3 regions of the Streptomyces sp. NPDC006487 genome follow, and region 3 is predicted to be linked to each of the others. Evidence: predicted binding sites of a transcription regulator. Region 3 holds the regulator's gene; each other region holds the start of a gene.
The links. Region 3 encodes HrcA, which represses chaperone genes, less so after heat shock. Its sites were predicted from a motif close to TTNGCACTCNGNNNNNCNGAGTGCNAA; they were not measured.
Positions count from the first base shown of each region.

Region 1: the regulator HrcA is predicted to act here: its motif matches at 2,346-2,372, upstream of groL (chaperonin GroEL).
Region 2: the regulator HrcA is predicted to act here: its motif matches at 1,680-1,706, upstream of groES (co-chaperone GroES).

Region 1 is NZ_JBIAHN010000021.1:45,894-50,300, reverse strand. Features, by position in the region: gene thrC (threonine synthase) at 1-1,205, shown strand, start outside; gene ACFYM0_RS32180 (MoaD/ThiS family protein) at 1,243-1,521, shown strand; gene ACFYM0_RS32175 (cold-shock protein) at 1,928-2,134, shown strand; gene groL (chaperonin GroEL) at 2,503-4,125, shown strand; gene ACFYM0_RS32165 (hypothetical protein) at 4,228-4,362, opposite strand.
Region 2 is NZ_JBIAHN010000011.1:174,967-179,373, forward strand. Features, by position in the region: gene groL (chaperonin GroEL) at 1-1,091, opposite strand, end outside; gene groES (co-chaperone GroES) at 1,228-1,536, opposite strand; gene ACFYM0_RS20640 (response regulator transcription factor) at 2,129-2,821, shown strand; gene ACFYM0_RS20645 (sensor histidine kinase) at 2,814-4,241, shown strand; gene ACFYM0_RS20650 (LCP family protein) at 4,299-4,407, shown strand, end outside.
Region 3 is NZ_JBIAHN010000007.1:187,475-191,881, reverse strand. Features, by position in the region: gene ACFYM0_RS13960 (nitronate monooxygenase) at 1-629, opposite strand, end outside; gene dnaJ (molecular chaperone DnaJ) at 821-1,957, opposite strand; gene hrcA (heat-inducible transcriptional repressor HrcA) at 1,958-2,974, opposite strand; gene ACFYM0_RS13945 (MBL fold metallo-hydrolase) at 3,126-3,851, shown strand; gene ACFYM0_RS13940 (DUF3097 domain-containing protein) at 3,880-4,407, shown strand, end outside.

The DNA of each region.
Region 1 (4,407 bases), on a different contig from region 3:
GTACCCGCTTCGAGCTCGGCCCGATCTTCGCCTGCGCCGAGTGCTTCGGACCGCTCGAAGTCGCCTACGAGCTGCCGCTGGGCGACCCGGAAGCCCTGCGCGCCGCCATCGAGGCCGGCCCCAACAACATCTGGCGCTACGCGCCGCTGCTGCCCGTCCCGGCGGACGTGGCCTCCAAGCCGAGCCTGAACCCCGGCTTCACCAAGCTCGTGGACGCGGCCAACCTGGCCAAGGAGCTCGGCGTCACCGGCAAGCTGTACGTCAAGGACGACTCCGGCAACCCGACGCACTCCTTCAAGGACCGCGTCGTGGCCATCGCCGTCGAGGCCGCCCGCGCCTTCGGCTTCACCACCCTCTCCTGCTCCTCCACCGGCAACCTGGCCGGCGCCGTCGGCGCCGCGGCCGCCCGCGCCGGCTTCCGCTCCTGCGTGTTCATCCCGCACGACCTGGAGCAGGGCAAGGTCGTCATGGCCGGTGTCTACGGTGGCGACCTCGTCGGCATCGAGGGCAACTACGACGACGTCAACCGCTTCTGCTCCGAGCTCATCGGCGACCCGCTGGGCGAGGGCTGGGGCTTCGTCAACGTCAACCTGCGCCCGTACTACGGCGAGGGCTCCAAGACCCTGGCGTACGAGATCTGCGAGCAGCTCGGCTGGCAGCTGCCCGACCAGATCGTCATCCCGATCGCCTCCGGCTCGCAGCTCACGAAGATCGACAAGGGTCTGCAGGAGCTGATCAAGCTCGGCCTCGTCGAGGACAAGCCGTACAAGATCTTCGGTGCCCAGGCCGAGGGCTGCTCGCCCGTCTCGACCGCCTTCAAGGCCGGTCACGAGGTGGTCCGCCCGCAGAAGCCGAACACCATCGCCAAGTCGCTGGCCATCGGCAACCCGGCGGACGGCCCGTACGTCCTGGACATCGCGCGCCGTACCGGCGGCTTCGTCGAGGACGTCAACGACGAGCAGGTCGTCGAGGCCATCAAGCTCCTCGCCCAGACCGAGGGCATCTTCGCCGAGACCGCGGGCGGCGTGACCGTCGGCGTGACGAAGAAGCTCATCGAGAACGGGCAGCTCGACCCCGCGCTGACCACCGTGGTCCTGAACACCGGTGACGGCCTCAAGACCCTGGAGGCGGTGGCCGAAGGTGGTGGCCAGACCGCCACCATCCGCCCGAGCCTGGACGCGTTCCGCGCCGCCAACCTGGCCTGATCCTCTTCTCCCTGCACACCGGAAAGGCAGTAGCGCCATGAGCGTCAACGTCCGCATCCCCACCATCCTGCGCACCTACACCGGCGGCCAGGCCGAGGTCCCCGCCGAGGGCGCGACCCTCGAAGAGGTCATCCGGTCCCTGGAGGCCAGCCACCCCGGCATCGCCGCGCGCGTCCTGGACGACCAGGGCAAGCTGCGCCGCTTCGTCAACGTCTACGTGAACGACGACGACGTGCGCTTCGAGGGCGGGCTGCAGACCTCCACCCCGGACGGCGCCGGCATCTCGATCATTCCCGCCGTCGCGGGCGGCTGCTGAGCCCTCGTACGGCTTGCGCGAGACCTCGTAGAAACTGAATTGCCCCCTCCGTTACCAAACGGAGGGGGCAATTCTGCTGGGTTGGGCGCGGTAGAGTTGGGGAAGTCCCCTCCGCTGTTCTTGCCCGCCGCATATGAGCGGGCCGCGAGAGGGTTGACATTGAGTCAACATGCAAGTGCGCTATGGGTCCTTGGCGTGGTTTGTCCGGCCCGAGTTGCCCTGGAATATTCCGAGTTTTCACCCTATTTCAATCTTTTACTGTGTCCAGAATTCTCGTCGGAATGACCTGTTGCAGACAGCAGCGGTGCGGATACATTCAGCCCCGGTCGAGGCGTTCCGGCGCAAGTTCTGACCCGGGACCGCGAAGTGCGGTCCTGCGCAAGGGCCAGTAATAGGGGAGTTAGGCATGGCTCAGGGCACCGTCAAGTGGTTCAACGCGGAGAAGGGCTACGGCTTCATCGCGGTCGACGGTGGTGCGGATGTGTTCGTCCACTACAGCGCCATCCAGATGGACGGGTACCGCACCCTTGAAGAGGGTCAGCGGGTCGAGTTCGAGATCTCGCAGGGCCAGAAGGGTCCGCAGGCGGACATGGTCAAGCTCGCCGCCGGCTAGTCCGACCGCGATCGACCACCGACACGTACGGGCCACGCACAGCGGCCGCGTGCGACGGCACAACGGCATATGTACGAGGGGCCCACATCCTGGACACGGGATGCGGGCCCCTCGTGCGTGGCGGCTCCGGCACCCTTGGCGCGCCCGGCTGTTCATCCCGGGTTGCCCGAAGCCGCTTGCACTCGAGGGGGTCGAGTGCTAATCATTGGCGTTAGCACTCTCCTGGTGAGAGTGCTACCTATACGAGGACCGGGTCAGTGAGGCCCACGGGGTCCGGCGGGAAGAAACCGCCGGGCACGCAGGCCGTCCGTCGCGGGCGCGGGCGCGGTCCGGGAGCAATCCACCGCTGTCCGGGAGGACCACTTCAGATGGCCAAGATCATTGCGTTCAACGAGGAGGCCCGGCGCGGTCTCGAGCGAGGCATGAACCAGCTCGCCGACGCCGTCAAGGTCACCCTTGGCCCCAAGGGTCGCAACGTCGTCCTTGAGAAGAAGTGGGGCGCCCCCACGATCACCAACGATGGTGTCTCCATCGCCAAGGAGATCGAGCTCGAGGACCCGTACGAGAAGATCGGCGCCGAGCTGGTCAAGGAAGTCGCCAAGAAGACGGACGACGTCGCCGGCGACGGTACGACCACCGCCACCGTTCTCGCCCAGGCGCTCGTCCGCGAGGGCCTGCGCAACGTGGCCGCCGGTGCGAACCCGATGGCCCTCAAGCGCGGTATCGAGAAGGCCGTCGAGGCCGTCTCCGCCGCCCTGCTGGCGCAGGCCAAGGATGTCGAGACCAAGGAGCAGATCGCTTCGACGGCCTCCATCTCCGCCGCCGACACCCAGATCGGCGAGCTCATCGCCGAGGCCATGGACAAGGTCGGCAAGGAAGGCGTCATCACGGTCGAGGAGTCGCAGACCTTCGGCCTGGAGCTCGAGCTCACCGAGGGCATGCGCTTCGACAAGGGCTACATCTCGGCGTACTTCGCCACCGACATGGAGCGCATGGAGTCGTCCCTCGACGACCCGTACATCCTGATCGTCAACTCCAAGATCGGCTCGGTCAAGGACCTGCTGCCGCTCCTGGAGAAGGTCATGCAGTCCGGCAAGCCGCTGCTGATCATCGCCGAGGACGTCGAGGGCGAGGCGCTCTCCACCCTCGTCGTCAACAAGATCCGCGGCACCTTCAAGTCCGTCGCCGTCAAGGCCCCGGGCTTCGGTGACCGTCGCAAGGCCATGCTCGGCGACATCGCCATCCTCACGGGCGGCACGGTCATCTCCGAGGAGGTCGGCCTCAAGCTCGAGAACGCCGGTCTCGACCTGCTCGGCCGCGCCCGCAAGGTCGTCATCACCAAGGACGAGACCACCATCGTCGACGGTTCCGGTGACAGCGACCAGGTCCAGGGTCGCGTCAACCAGATCCGCGCCGAGATCGAGAACTCCGACTCGGACTACGACCGCGAGAAGCTGCAGGAGCGCCTGGCGAAGCTCGCCGGCGGTGTTGCGGTCATCAAGGCCGGAGCCGCGACCGAGGTCGAGCTCAAGGAGCGCAAGCACCGCATCGAGGACGCCGTTCGCAACGCGAAGGCGGCCGTCGAAGAGGGCATCGTCGCCGGTGGCGGCGTGGCCCTGCTGCAGGCCTCCTCGGTCTTCGACAAGCTCGAGCTCACCGGCGACGAGGCGACCGGCGCCAACGCCGTCAAGCTCGCGCTGGAGGCCCCGCTCAAGCAGATCGCCGTCAATGGTGGTCTCGAGGGTGGCGTCGTCGTGGAGAAGGTCCGCAACCTGCAGATCGGTTGGGGCCTGAACGCCGCGACCGGCGAGTACGTGGACATGATCGCCGAGGGCATCATCGACCCGGCGAAGGTCACCCGCTCCGCCCTGCAGAACGCGGCGTCCATCGCGGCTCTCTTCCTCACCACCGAGGCCGTCATCGCCGACAAGCCCGAGAAGGCCGGCGCCGCTGCCGGCGGCGGCATGCCGGGCGGCGACATGGACTTCTGATCCACCCCCGGGCTCCGGCCCGAAGGTAGATCGGCTGTTCGCATCACGTACCGAGGGCGGCACCCCCAGCTGGGGGTGCCGCCCTCGGGCGTTTGCGCGGGCCTAGAAGCCGGTGGTGTCGATGTCGAAGTCGAACGGCTCCGGGACGTGCAGGGGCCGGCCGAACGAGACCGTCTTGCGGGAGCGGTATCCGTGAGGGGAGGGGTCCCAGAAGCAGGTGATCTCCGAGTGCTGCATGTCGACAGTGCCGCTCCGTCCGCGTGGAGTCCCTCTGCTTCGAAG
Region 2 (4,407 bases), on a different contig from region 3:
TTCTCGCGGTCCCAGTCCGAGTCGGTGGACTCGATCTCGGCCTTGATCTGGTTGACGCGGCCGAGGACCTCGTCGGAAGAGCCGCCACCGTCGACGATGGTGGTGCTGTCCTTGGAGATCGTGACGCGGCGGGCGGAGCCCAGGACGTCCAGACCGGCCTGGTCGAGCTTGAGGCCGACCTCCTCGGCGATGACGGTGGCACCGGTGAGGGTGGCCATGTCCTGGAGCATCGCCTTGCGGCGGTCACCGAAGCCGGGCGCCTTGACGGCGACGGCGTTGAAGGTGCCACGGATCTTGTTGACGACGAGGGTGGAGAGCGCCTCGCCCTCGACGTCCTCGGCGATGATCAGGAGCGGCTTGGAGGCGCCGGCCTGGATGACCTTCTCGAGCAGCGGCAGGAGGTCCTGGATGGAGGAGATCTTGCCCTGGTTGATCAGGATGTACGGGTCATCGAGGATGGCCTCCATACGCTCCTGGTCGGAGACCATGTACGGGGACAGGTAGCCCTTGTCGAAGGCCATGCCCTCGGTGAACTCGAGCTCCAGGCCGAAGGCGTTGGACTCCTCGACGGTGATGACACCGTCCTTGCCGACCTTGTCCATCGCCTCGGCGATGAGGTCACCGACCTGCTGGTCCTGCGCGGAGAGCGCGGCCACGGCGGCGATGTCGGACTTGTCCTCGATCGGACGGGCGGTCGCCAGGAGCTCGTCGGAGACGGCCTTGACGGCGGCGTCGATGCCCTTCTTCAGGGCGGCCGGGGACGCACCCGCGGCAACGTTGCGCAGACCCTCGCGGACCAGCGCCTGCGCCAGGACGGTGGCGGTGGTGGTGCCGTCACCCGCGACGTCGTTGGTCTTGGTCGCGACCTCCTTGACGAGCTGCGCGCCAAGGTTCTCGTACGGGTCGTCGAGCTCGACCTCACGGGCGATGGTGACGCCGTCGTTCGTGATGGTCGGAGCGCCGAACTTCTTGTCGATGACGACGTTGCGGCCCTTGGGGCCGATCGTCACCTTGACGGTGTCGGCGAGCTTGTTGACGCCACGCTCAAGGGCGCGACGGGCGTCCTCGTCAAACTTGAGAATCTTCGGCATGGGAGCGGTTCAGCCCTCTCGTTGCTATCCCCGGCCGCTCACCGCGACCGCCTGTCAGACACGAACTACGCCCCTCGCCGCCCGGCATCAGCAGGGGTGACCAGGGGCGTAGCTCAAAGCAAAACTGGAGAAGTGATTACTTCTCGACGATCGCGAGCACGTCGCGGGCCGAGAGGACGAGGTACTCCTCGCCGTTGTACTTCACTTCGGTGCCGCCGTACTTGGAGTACAGGACGACGTCGCCGACGGTGACGTCCAGCGGGAGACGCTGGCCGTCCTCGAAGCGACCCGGACCCACGGCGAGGACGACGCCCTCCTGGGGCTTCTCCTTCGCGGTGTCCGGGATGACCAGGCCAGAGGCCGTGGTCTGCTCGGCGTCGAGCGGCTGGACCACAATGCGGTCCTCGAGCGGCTTGATGGCAACCTTGGAGCTGGTGGTCGTCACGATCTGACCTTCCGCTTCGGAGATCCGGGGTTAATTGTCTGAGGTTGCGACCAGGTCGATCCGTCGTCGCGGGTGCCGGATCTGCCTGTCGCTGTGTTGGCACTCACCAGGGGCGAGTGCCAGACGCGAGACTATTCCGGGGATTAGCACTCGGTCAAGCGGAGTGCCAATACGCGCCGCTGGATTCGTAGCCGGGGCCGCCTGCGCGAGCCCCGGATCCCGCTCCCTCGGGGCACCCCCGAGCCCCCGATCCCCGCACCAGCGCTGCCGGGGGCCAGTCCCCGGACCCCGACGCCTCCAACGCCGGCGGGGCTGAATATCCCGGACCGTCGGCGTCCACCGGCAGGCTGACATCCGCCAAATCCAGCCTCGCCGGCGTTTGAGGCGCGGGTCCGGGCAGCGCCCGGGGAACGGCGGAAGGGCGGGTAGGGGACCTTGCCCCGCAGGGCCCGGCCGCCCGCACCCGCCCACCGGACCCAAGCCGGGACGGCGGTGGCGCCAGCACCGACCGGTCGCCGCCGGACGGAGTCCGGCGCAGCGGTGCGAGCGGCGCGTCGAGGAGGCATGGTGCCCGGTATGTGAGGCTTGGGGCATGCGGATCCTGGTCGTCGAAGACGAAGTCAGCCTCGCCGATTCACTGCGGCGCGGCCTCTCCGCCGACGGCCACTGGGTGGATCTCGCCCACGACGGCCACCACGGACTGGATCTGGCCCTCACCGGAGGCCCGTACGACGTGGTCCTCCTCGACCTGATGCTCCCCGGCCTCTCGGGGTACGAGATATGCACCCGGATGCGTTCGCACGGCGTCGCCACCCCCGTGCTGATGCTGACCGCCAAGGACGGCGAGTACGACGAGGCGGAGGGTCTGGACTCGGGCGCGGACGACTACCTGACGAAGCCGTTCTCCTTCGTCGTCCTCGCCGCCCGCCTCCGCGCCCTCACCCGCCGCGCCGCCGCAGCGGGCGACGCCGCGCGGACCGGCGTCCTGCAGGCCGGCGACCTCGTCCTCGATCCCCGCGGCCGCCGCTGCCGTCGCGGCACGCACGAGATCGAGCTGACCGCCCGCGAGCTCGGCGTCCTGGGCTGCCTGATGGAACAGCCCGGCCGGGCCGTCGCCAAGCAGGACATCCTCGACGAGGTCTGGGACACCCCGCACGGCATCGACCCGAACATCGTCGAGGTCTACGTCTCCTCGCTCCGCCGGAAGATCGACGCCCCCTTCGGCCGACGCTCGATCCTCACGGTGCACGGCACCGGCTACAGGATGGCCCCGGACGGTGGCTGAACCCCGGCCACCGCACCGGCCCCGGTCCCGCCGCCTCGGCAGCCTCCGTGCCCGCGCCGCCGCGGCCGCCGCCCTCGCGATGGCCGCCGTCCTGGCCGCCGGCGGGCTGTGGCTCTACACCCTGCTGCGCGCCAACCTCATCGAGAACGCCACCGGCCGCACCGAGCTCGCCGCGCGCAAGGTGGCCGCCCAGTACGACACCGGGAGCCTTCCGGCCCGCGGCCGGCTGCCCGCGCCCGAGGGCGGGGTCGACCTGGTCCTCGTACGGAACGCGGCCGGTGCGGTCGTGGCCACCAGCGGGGACCTGAAGGACACCCCGGAGCTCACGGAGCTGACCCCCGCGCCCGGCCGGGACGTGCGGTCGGCCGTCCTGCCTCCCGCGCGCCCCGGAGCGCAGCGGCGTGTGGTGGTCGCCGTGGACGCGCCCGGTCCACCGGGGGCGCACGACCCGCACACCGTCTACGCCGCGACCGTGCTCGGCGACGTGGACGACGCCAACCGGGCCGTCGCGCTCGGCCTGCTGGCCGGCGCGCCCCCGCTGATCGTCTTCTCGGCGGCCCTGGCCTGGTGGGTGACGGGCCACGCGCTGCGCCCGGTCACCGCGATCCGCACCGGGCTGGCCGCGGTCACCGGAAGCGAGCTGGACCGGCGGGTCCCGGACCCGGGCGGCGCCGACGAGATCGCGCAGCTGGCCCGGACGGTCAACGACACGCTCGACCGGCTGGAGCGCAGCGACGCGCGGCAGCGGCAGTTCACCGCCGACGCCTCGCACGAGCTGCGCAACCCCCTCGCGGCCGTCCGGACCCGGCTGGAGGTGGCGCTGCGGGACCCCGACCGGGAGTCGGTGGCGGCCGCGCTGGCCGATACCGAGCGGCTGCAGGCCATCGCGGCCGATCTGCTCCTGCTGGCCCGCCTCGACGGCGGGCCCGCGCCGCGCACCGAGCCGGTGGACCTCGCGCTGCTGGCCGCGGAGGACGCGGCGCGGCGCCCCGCTCCCCGGGTTCCGCTACGGCTGGACGCGGGAGCTCCCGTACCGGCCGCCGGGGATCCGGCGCGGCTGGAGCGGGCGCTGGCCAACCTGGTGGACAACGCCCTGCGGTACGCCCGTACCGGGGTCGTGGTCCGGGCCGCGGCCGAGGACGGCTGGGCGCTGCTGGAGGTCACGGACGACGGGCCGGGCATCCCCGAGGCGGACCGGGACCGGGTCTTCGAGCGGTTCGTACGCCTGGACGCGGACCGGGGCCGGGCCGGCGGGGGCACCGGCCTGGGGCTGGCCATCGCCCGGGAGATCGCCCGGGCGCACGGCGGTGAGGTCCGCGCGCTCCCGGCGCCCGCCGGAGGCGCCCGGCTGGTGCTGCGCGTGCCCGCCCCGACCGGGCCCGCCCCGGCCGCGTCCGGCTCTGCCCGCACCCGCCCCTGAAGGCGCCTTCAGGACCCTCAGGGTTCCTTCAGCACCGGTACCCCAGCATCGACAGGCATGAGCGCCCACCGCAGGAAGCCCCGTGAACCGAAGCCCCCGGTGTCCGCGTCCCGCGGCCGTGGTGGCAGCCGCGGCCACAGCCGCCGCCGCAGGCTCACCCGCACCC
Region 3 (4,407 bases):
ACGGCCTCGCGGACCTGCGCGACGAGCGCGAGCAGGCCGACCCCGGCCGTGCCGTCGCCCTGCGGGTCGTCGCGGTGAGTGCCCTGGTGGCCGCCCGCCTCCACGCCCTGGACGCAGACGGCGTCGGCGCCGGCCGCCTGCGCGGCGCGGGCCTCCTCGACGGAGGTGACGGTGGCGATCGTGTACGTACCGACCTTGCGCAGGCAGGTGAAGGCCGCGGGTGAGGGCAGGCCGAAGGTGAACGAGACCACGGGTACCGGGTCTTCGATGAGAATGGCCAGTTTGGCGTCGTAGCCGTCGTCGCTGGTGCCGATGATGTCCTCGTCGGCGAGGGAGATCTCGTACCAGGAGGCCTCACTGGCGAGGTGCCCGCGGTAGGCCTCCACGGCGGCCGGGTCCACGTGCCCGGTCTGCGGCAGGAAGAGGTTGACGCCGAAGGGGCGGCGGGTGAGCGCGCGCAGCCGCTTGATCTCCTGGTACATGCCGTCGGCGGTTTTGTAGCCGCCGGCGAGGAAGCCCAGTCCGCCCGCTTCGCACACGGCGGCCGCGAGCGGCGGGCAGGACGCGCCGCCCGCCATGGGCGCCTGCACGATCGGGTACGTGAAGAGACCGTTCGGTGCGGAGGACATGAGCTGCATCGTGCCATGTCCCGCTCACGGGACCGAATCACGGCATTCGCCTGGCATAGTCCCCTTCACCGGGGTGCCCGAATACCGCCGCCGCCCTGCCGTCCCGCATGCCGCGAGCCCGGTCCGGGGCATCCCCGGACCGGGCTCGCAGGTGTTCTCGTACGCTGCCGGTACGCTGCTCCGCGCGCGGCTCAGCGCCCGTTGAAGGCGTCCTTCAGGCGGCTGAACAGGCCTTGCTGGCCCGGAGCGAACTGGCCGAGCGGGCGCTCCTCGCCGCGCAGCTTCGCCAGCTGGCGCAGCAGGTCCTCCTGCGCCGGGTCCAGCTTGCTCGGGGTGGTGACCTCGACGTGGACGATCAGGTCGCCGCGGCCGCCGCCGCGCAGGTGCGTGACGCCCCGGCCGTGCAGGGGGATCGCCTGGCCGGACTGGGTGCCGGGCCGGATGTCGATCTCCTCCAGGCCGTCCAGGGTCTCCAGCGGGCACTTGGTGCCGAGGGAGGCCGCGGTCATCGGGATGGTGACCGTGCAGTGCAGGTCGTCCCCGCGCCGCTGGAAGGTCGGGTGCGGCAGCTCGTGGATCTCCACGTACAGGTCGCCGGCGGGGCCGCCGCCGGGGCCGACCTCGCCCTCGCCCGCGAGCTGGATCCGGGTGCCGTTCTCGACGCCCGCCGGAATCTTGACGGTGAGGCTGCGGCGGGAGCGGACCCGGCCGTCGCCCGCGCACTCGGGGCACGGGGTCGGGACCACGGTGCCGAAGCCCTGGCACTGCGGGCAGGGCCGCGAGGTCATGACCTGGCCCAGGAAGGACCGGGTGACCTGCGAGACCTCACCGCGGCCGCGGCACATGTCACAGGTCTGCGCCGAGGTGCCGGGGGCGGCGCCTTCGCCGGAGCAGGTGGTGCAGACGATGGCCGTGTCGACCTGGATGTCCTTGGTCGTGCCGAAGGCGGCCTCGTCCAGTTCCAGGTCGAGGCGGATCATGGCGTCCTGGCCGCGGCGGGTCCGCGAGCGCGGTCCGCGCTGCGAGGACTGGCCGAAGAAGGCGTCCATGATGTCGGAGAAGTTGCCGAAGCCACCCGCCCCGAACCCGCCGGCTCCGCCACCGCCCGAGGAGGACAGCGGGTCGCCGCCGAGGTCGAAGACCTGCTTCTTCTGCGGGTCCGAGAGGACCTCGTAGGCCGCGTTGATCTCCTTGAAACGCTCTTGCGTCTTGGGATCGGGGTTCACATCCGGGTGCAGCTCGCGCGCGAGCCGCCGGAATGCCTTCTTGATCTCGTCCTGCGATGCGTCGCGGCGCACGCCGAGAACGGCGTAGTAGTCCGTGGCCACTTACGACTCCGCCAGGATCTGTCCGACGTAACGTGCCACTGCGCGTACCGCTCCCATCGTTCCGGGGTAGTCCATGCGGGTCGGTCCGACCACGCCGAGTTTGGCGACTGCTTCGCCGCCCGAACCGTAGCCGACCGAGACGACGGACGTGGAGTTCAGTCCCTCGTAGGCGTTCTCATGCCCGATCTTTACGGCCATTCCCGACTCACTCGCCTCGCCCAGCAGCTTGAGGAGCACGACCTGCTCCTCCAGCGCTTCGAGCACCGGCCTGATCGTCAGGGGAAAATCGTGTCCGAAGCGGGTGAGGTTGGCGGTGCCGCCGATCATCAGCCGCTCCTCCGCCTCCTCGACCAGCGTTTCGAGAAGGGTGTCGAGGACGGCCTTCACCGTCACCCGGTCCTCGGTCTCGAAGGATTCCGGAAGGTCCTGCACCAGCGGCGGCACGTCGGTGAACCGGCGGCCGACGACACGGCTGTTGAGGCGGGCCCGCAGGTCCGCGAGCGAGGCCTCCCCGAAGGGGGTCTGGCAGTCGACGAGCCGCTGCTCGACCCGGCCGGTGTCCGTGATGAGGACGAGCATCAGGCGGGCCGGCGCCAGCGCGAGCAGTTCCACGTGCCGGACGGTGGACCGGGTCAGCGACGGGTACTGGACGACGGCGACCTGCCGGGTGAGCTGCGCGAGCAGCCGCACCGTACGGCCGACGACGTCGTCGAGGTCCACGGCCCCGTCGAGGAAGTTCTGGATGGCCCGGCGTTCGGGCGTCGACAGGGGTTTGACCCCCGCCAGCTTGTCGACGAAGAGGCGGTAGCCCTTGTCGGTGGGGATCCGGCCGGCGCTGGTGTGGGGCTGGGCGATGTAGCCCTCGTCCTCCAGCACGGCCATGTCGTTGCGCACGGTGGCGGGCGAGACGCCGAGCCGGTGCCGCTCGGTGAGCGCCTTGGAGCCGACCGGCTCCTCCGTCCCGACGTAGTCCTGGACGATGGCGCGCAGCACTTCGAGTCTGCGTTCGCTGAGCATCGCGCACACCTCCATCGTTTCCGTCGTTCGCGGCTTCGGCAGGCCCTGCCTGCTGGCACTCTGAGCGTTCGAGTGCCAGAGATCCCCCGGTCAGTGTACGGCGGGGTGGTACACCCCTAGCAAGGGCGGCCCGCCAAGGTAGCGTCGCGGCATGGACGTGCGTTGGGAAGAGGCAGGCTGGGAACGGCTCACCGAACGGGCCGGCCGCAAGCGCCTGCCCGTGTGGGACTGCACCGTGGGACTGGTGGTGGGCGAGGATTCGGCCCTCCTGATCGACCCCGGGTCCTCCCTGCGGGAAGGCGCGCTGGTGCGGTCCGAGGCGGAGCGGCTGGCGGGCCGGCGCGTGACCCATCTCGCATTCACACACGGACATTTCGACCACGTACTGGGCGGTGCGGCGTTCGCGGGGGCGGAGGTCTACGGCCCGGTCGGACTGGACGCCCTGCTCTCCGTGACCCGGGACGAGCTGCGGTCCGACGCGGTCCGCCACGGCCTCGCGGAGGCCGAGGCCGCCGAGGCGGCGGACCTGCTGGTGGTCCCCCGGCACCTGGTGTCGGGCGAGTGGACCCTCGACCTGGGCGGAGTGCAGGTGCTGTTGGCGAACGTGGGCCCGGGGCACACCCGGCACGATCTGGCCGCCTTCGTGCCCGGAGCCCGCGAGGTGGTCTTCTGCGGCGACCTGGTCGAGGAATCGGGCGAGCCGCAGGCGGGTCCGGACGCGGTGCCCGGGCAGTGGCCGGCGGCCCTGGACCGGCTCCTCGCCCTGGGCGGGGAAGACGCTCTGTACGTGCCGGGTCACGGAGCGGTGGTCGACGCGGCCTTCGTCCGTGCCCAACGCGACACACTGGCCGCTCGTTTCGGCGTGTCGGGCACCTGAGGCGGCCCGCTCTCCTACCCTCGGCCGGATGCGTGAGTACTCCCCCGACCTGACCCCGCAGTGGAAGCGAGCCAAGCCCGTCCCGGAGGTGCCGGCCGATCCCGATCTGGTGGTCGAGGTGGCGGGTACGGACTTCTGCGGCGCGGTGGTGGCCTGCGAGGCGGGCACCGTCACCCTGGAGGACCGCTTCGGCAAGCGCCGCGTCTTCCCCCTCGAACCCCGCGCCTTCCTCCTGGACGGCGCGGTGGTGACCCTGACCCGCCCGGCCCGGGGGCCCGCCGCCCCGGCCCGTACGGCTTCGGGCTCCCTCGCCGTCCCCGGGGCCCGGGCGCGGGTGGCCCGGGCGGGCCGGATCTACGTGGAGGGCCGCCACGACGCCGAACTGGTCGAACGGGTCTGGGGCGACGACCTGCGGATCGAGGGCGTCGTGGTGGAGTACCTGGAGGGCATCGACGACCTCCCGGCCGTCGTCGCCGACTTCGCCCCCGCGGCCGACGCCCGGCTGGGCATCCTGGTGGACCACCTGGTCCCGGGCTCCAAGGAGTCCCGCATCGCC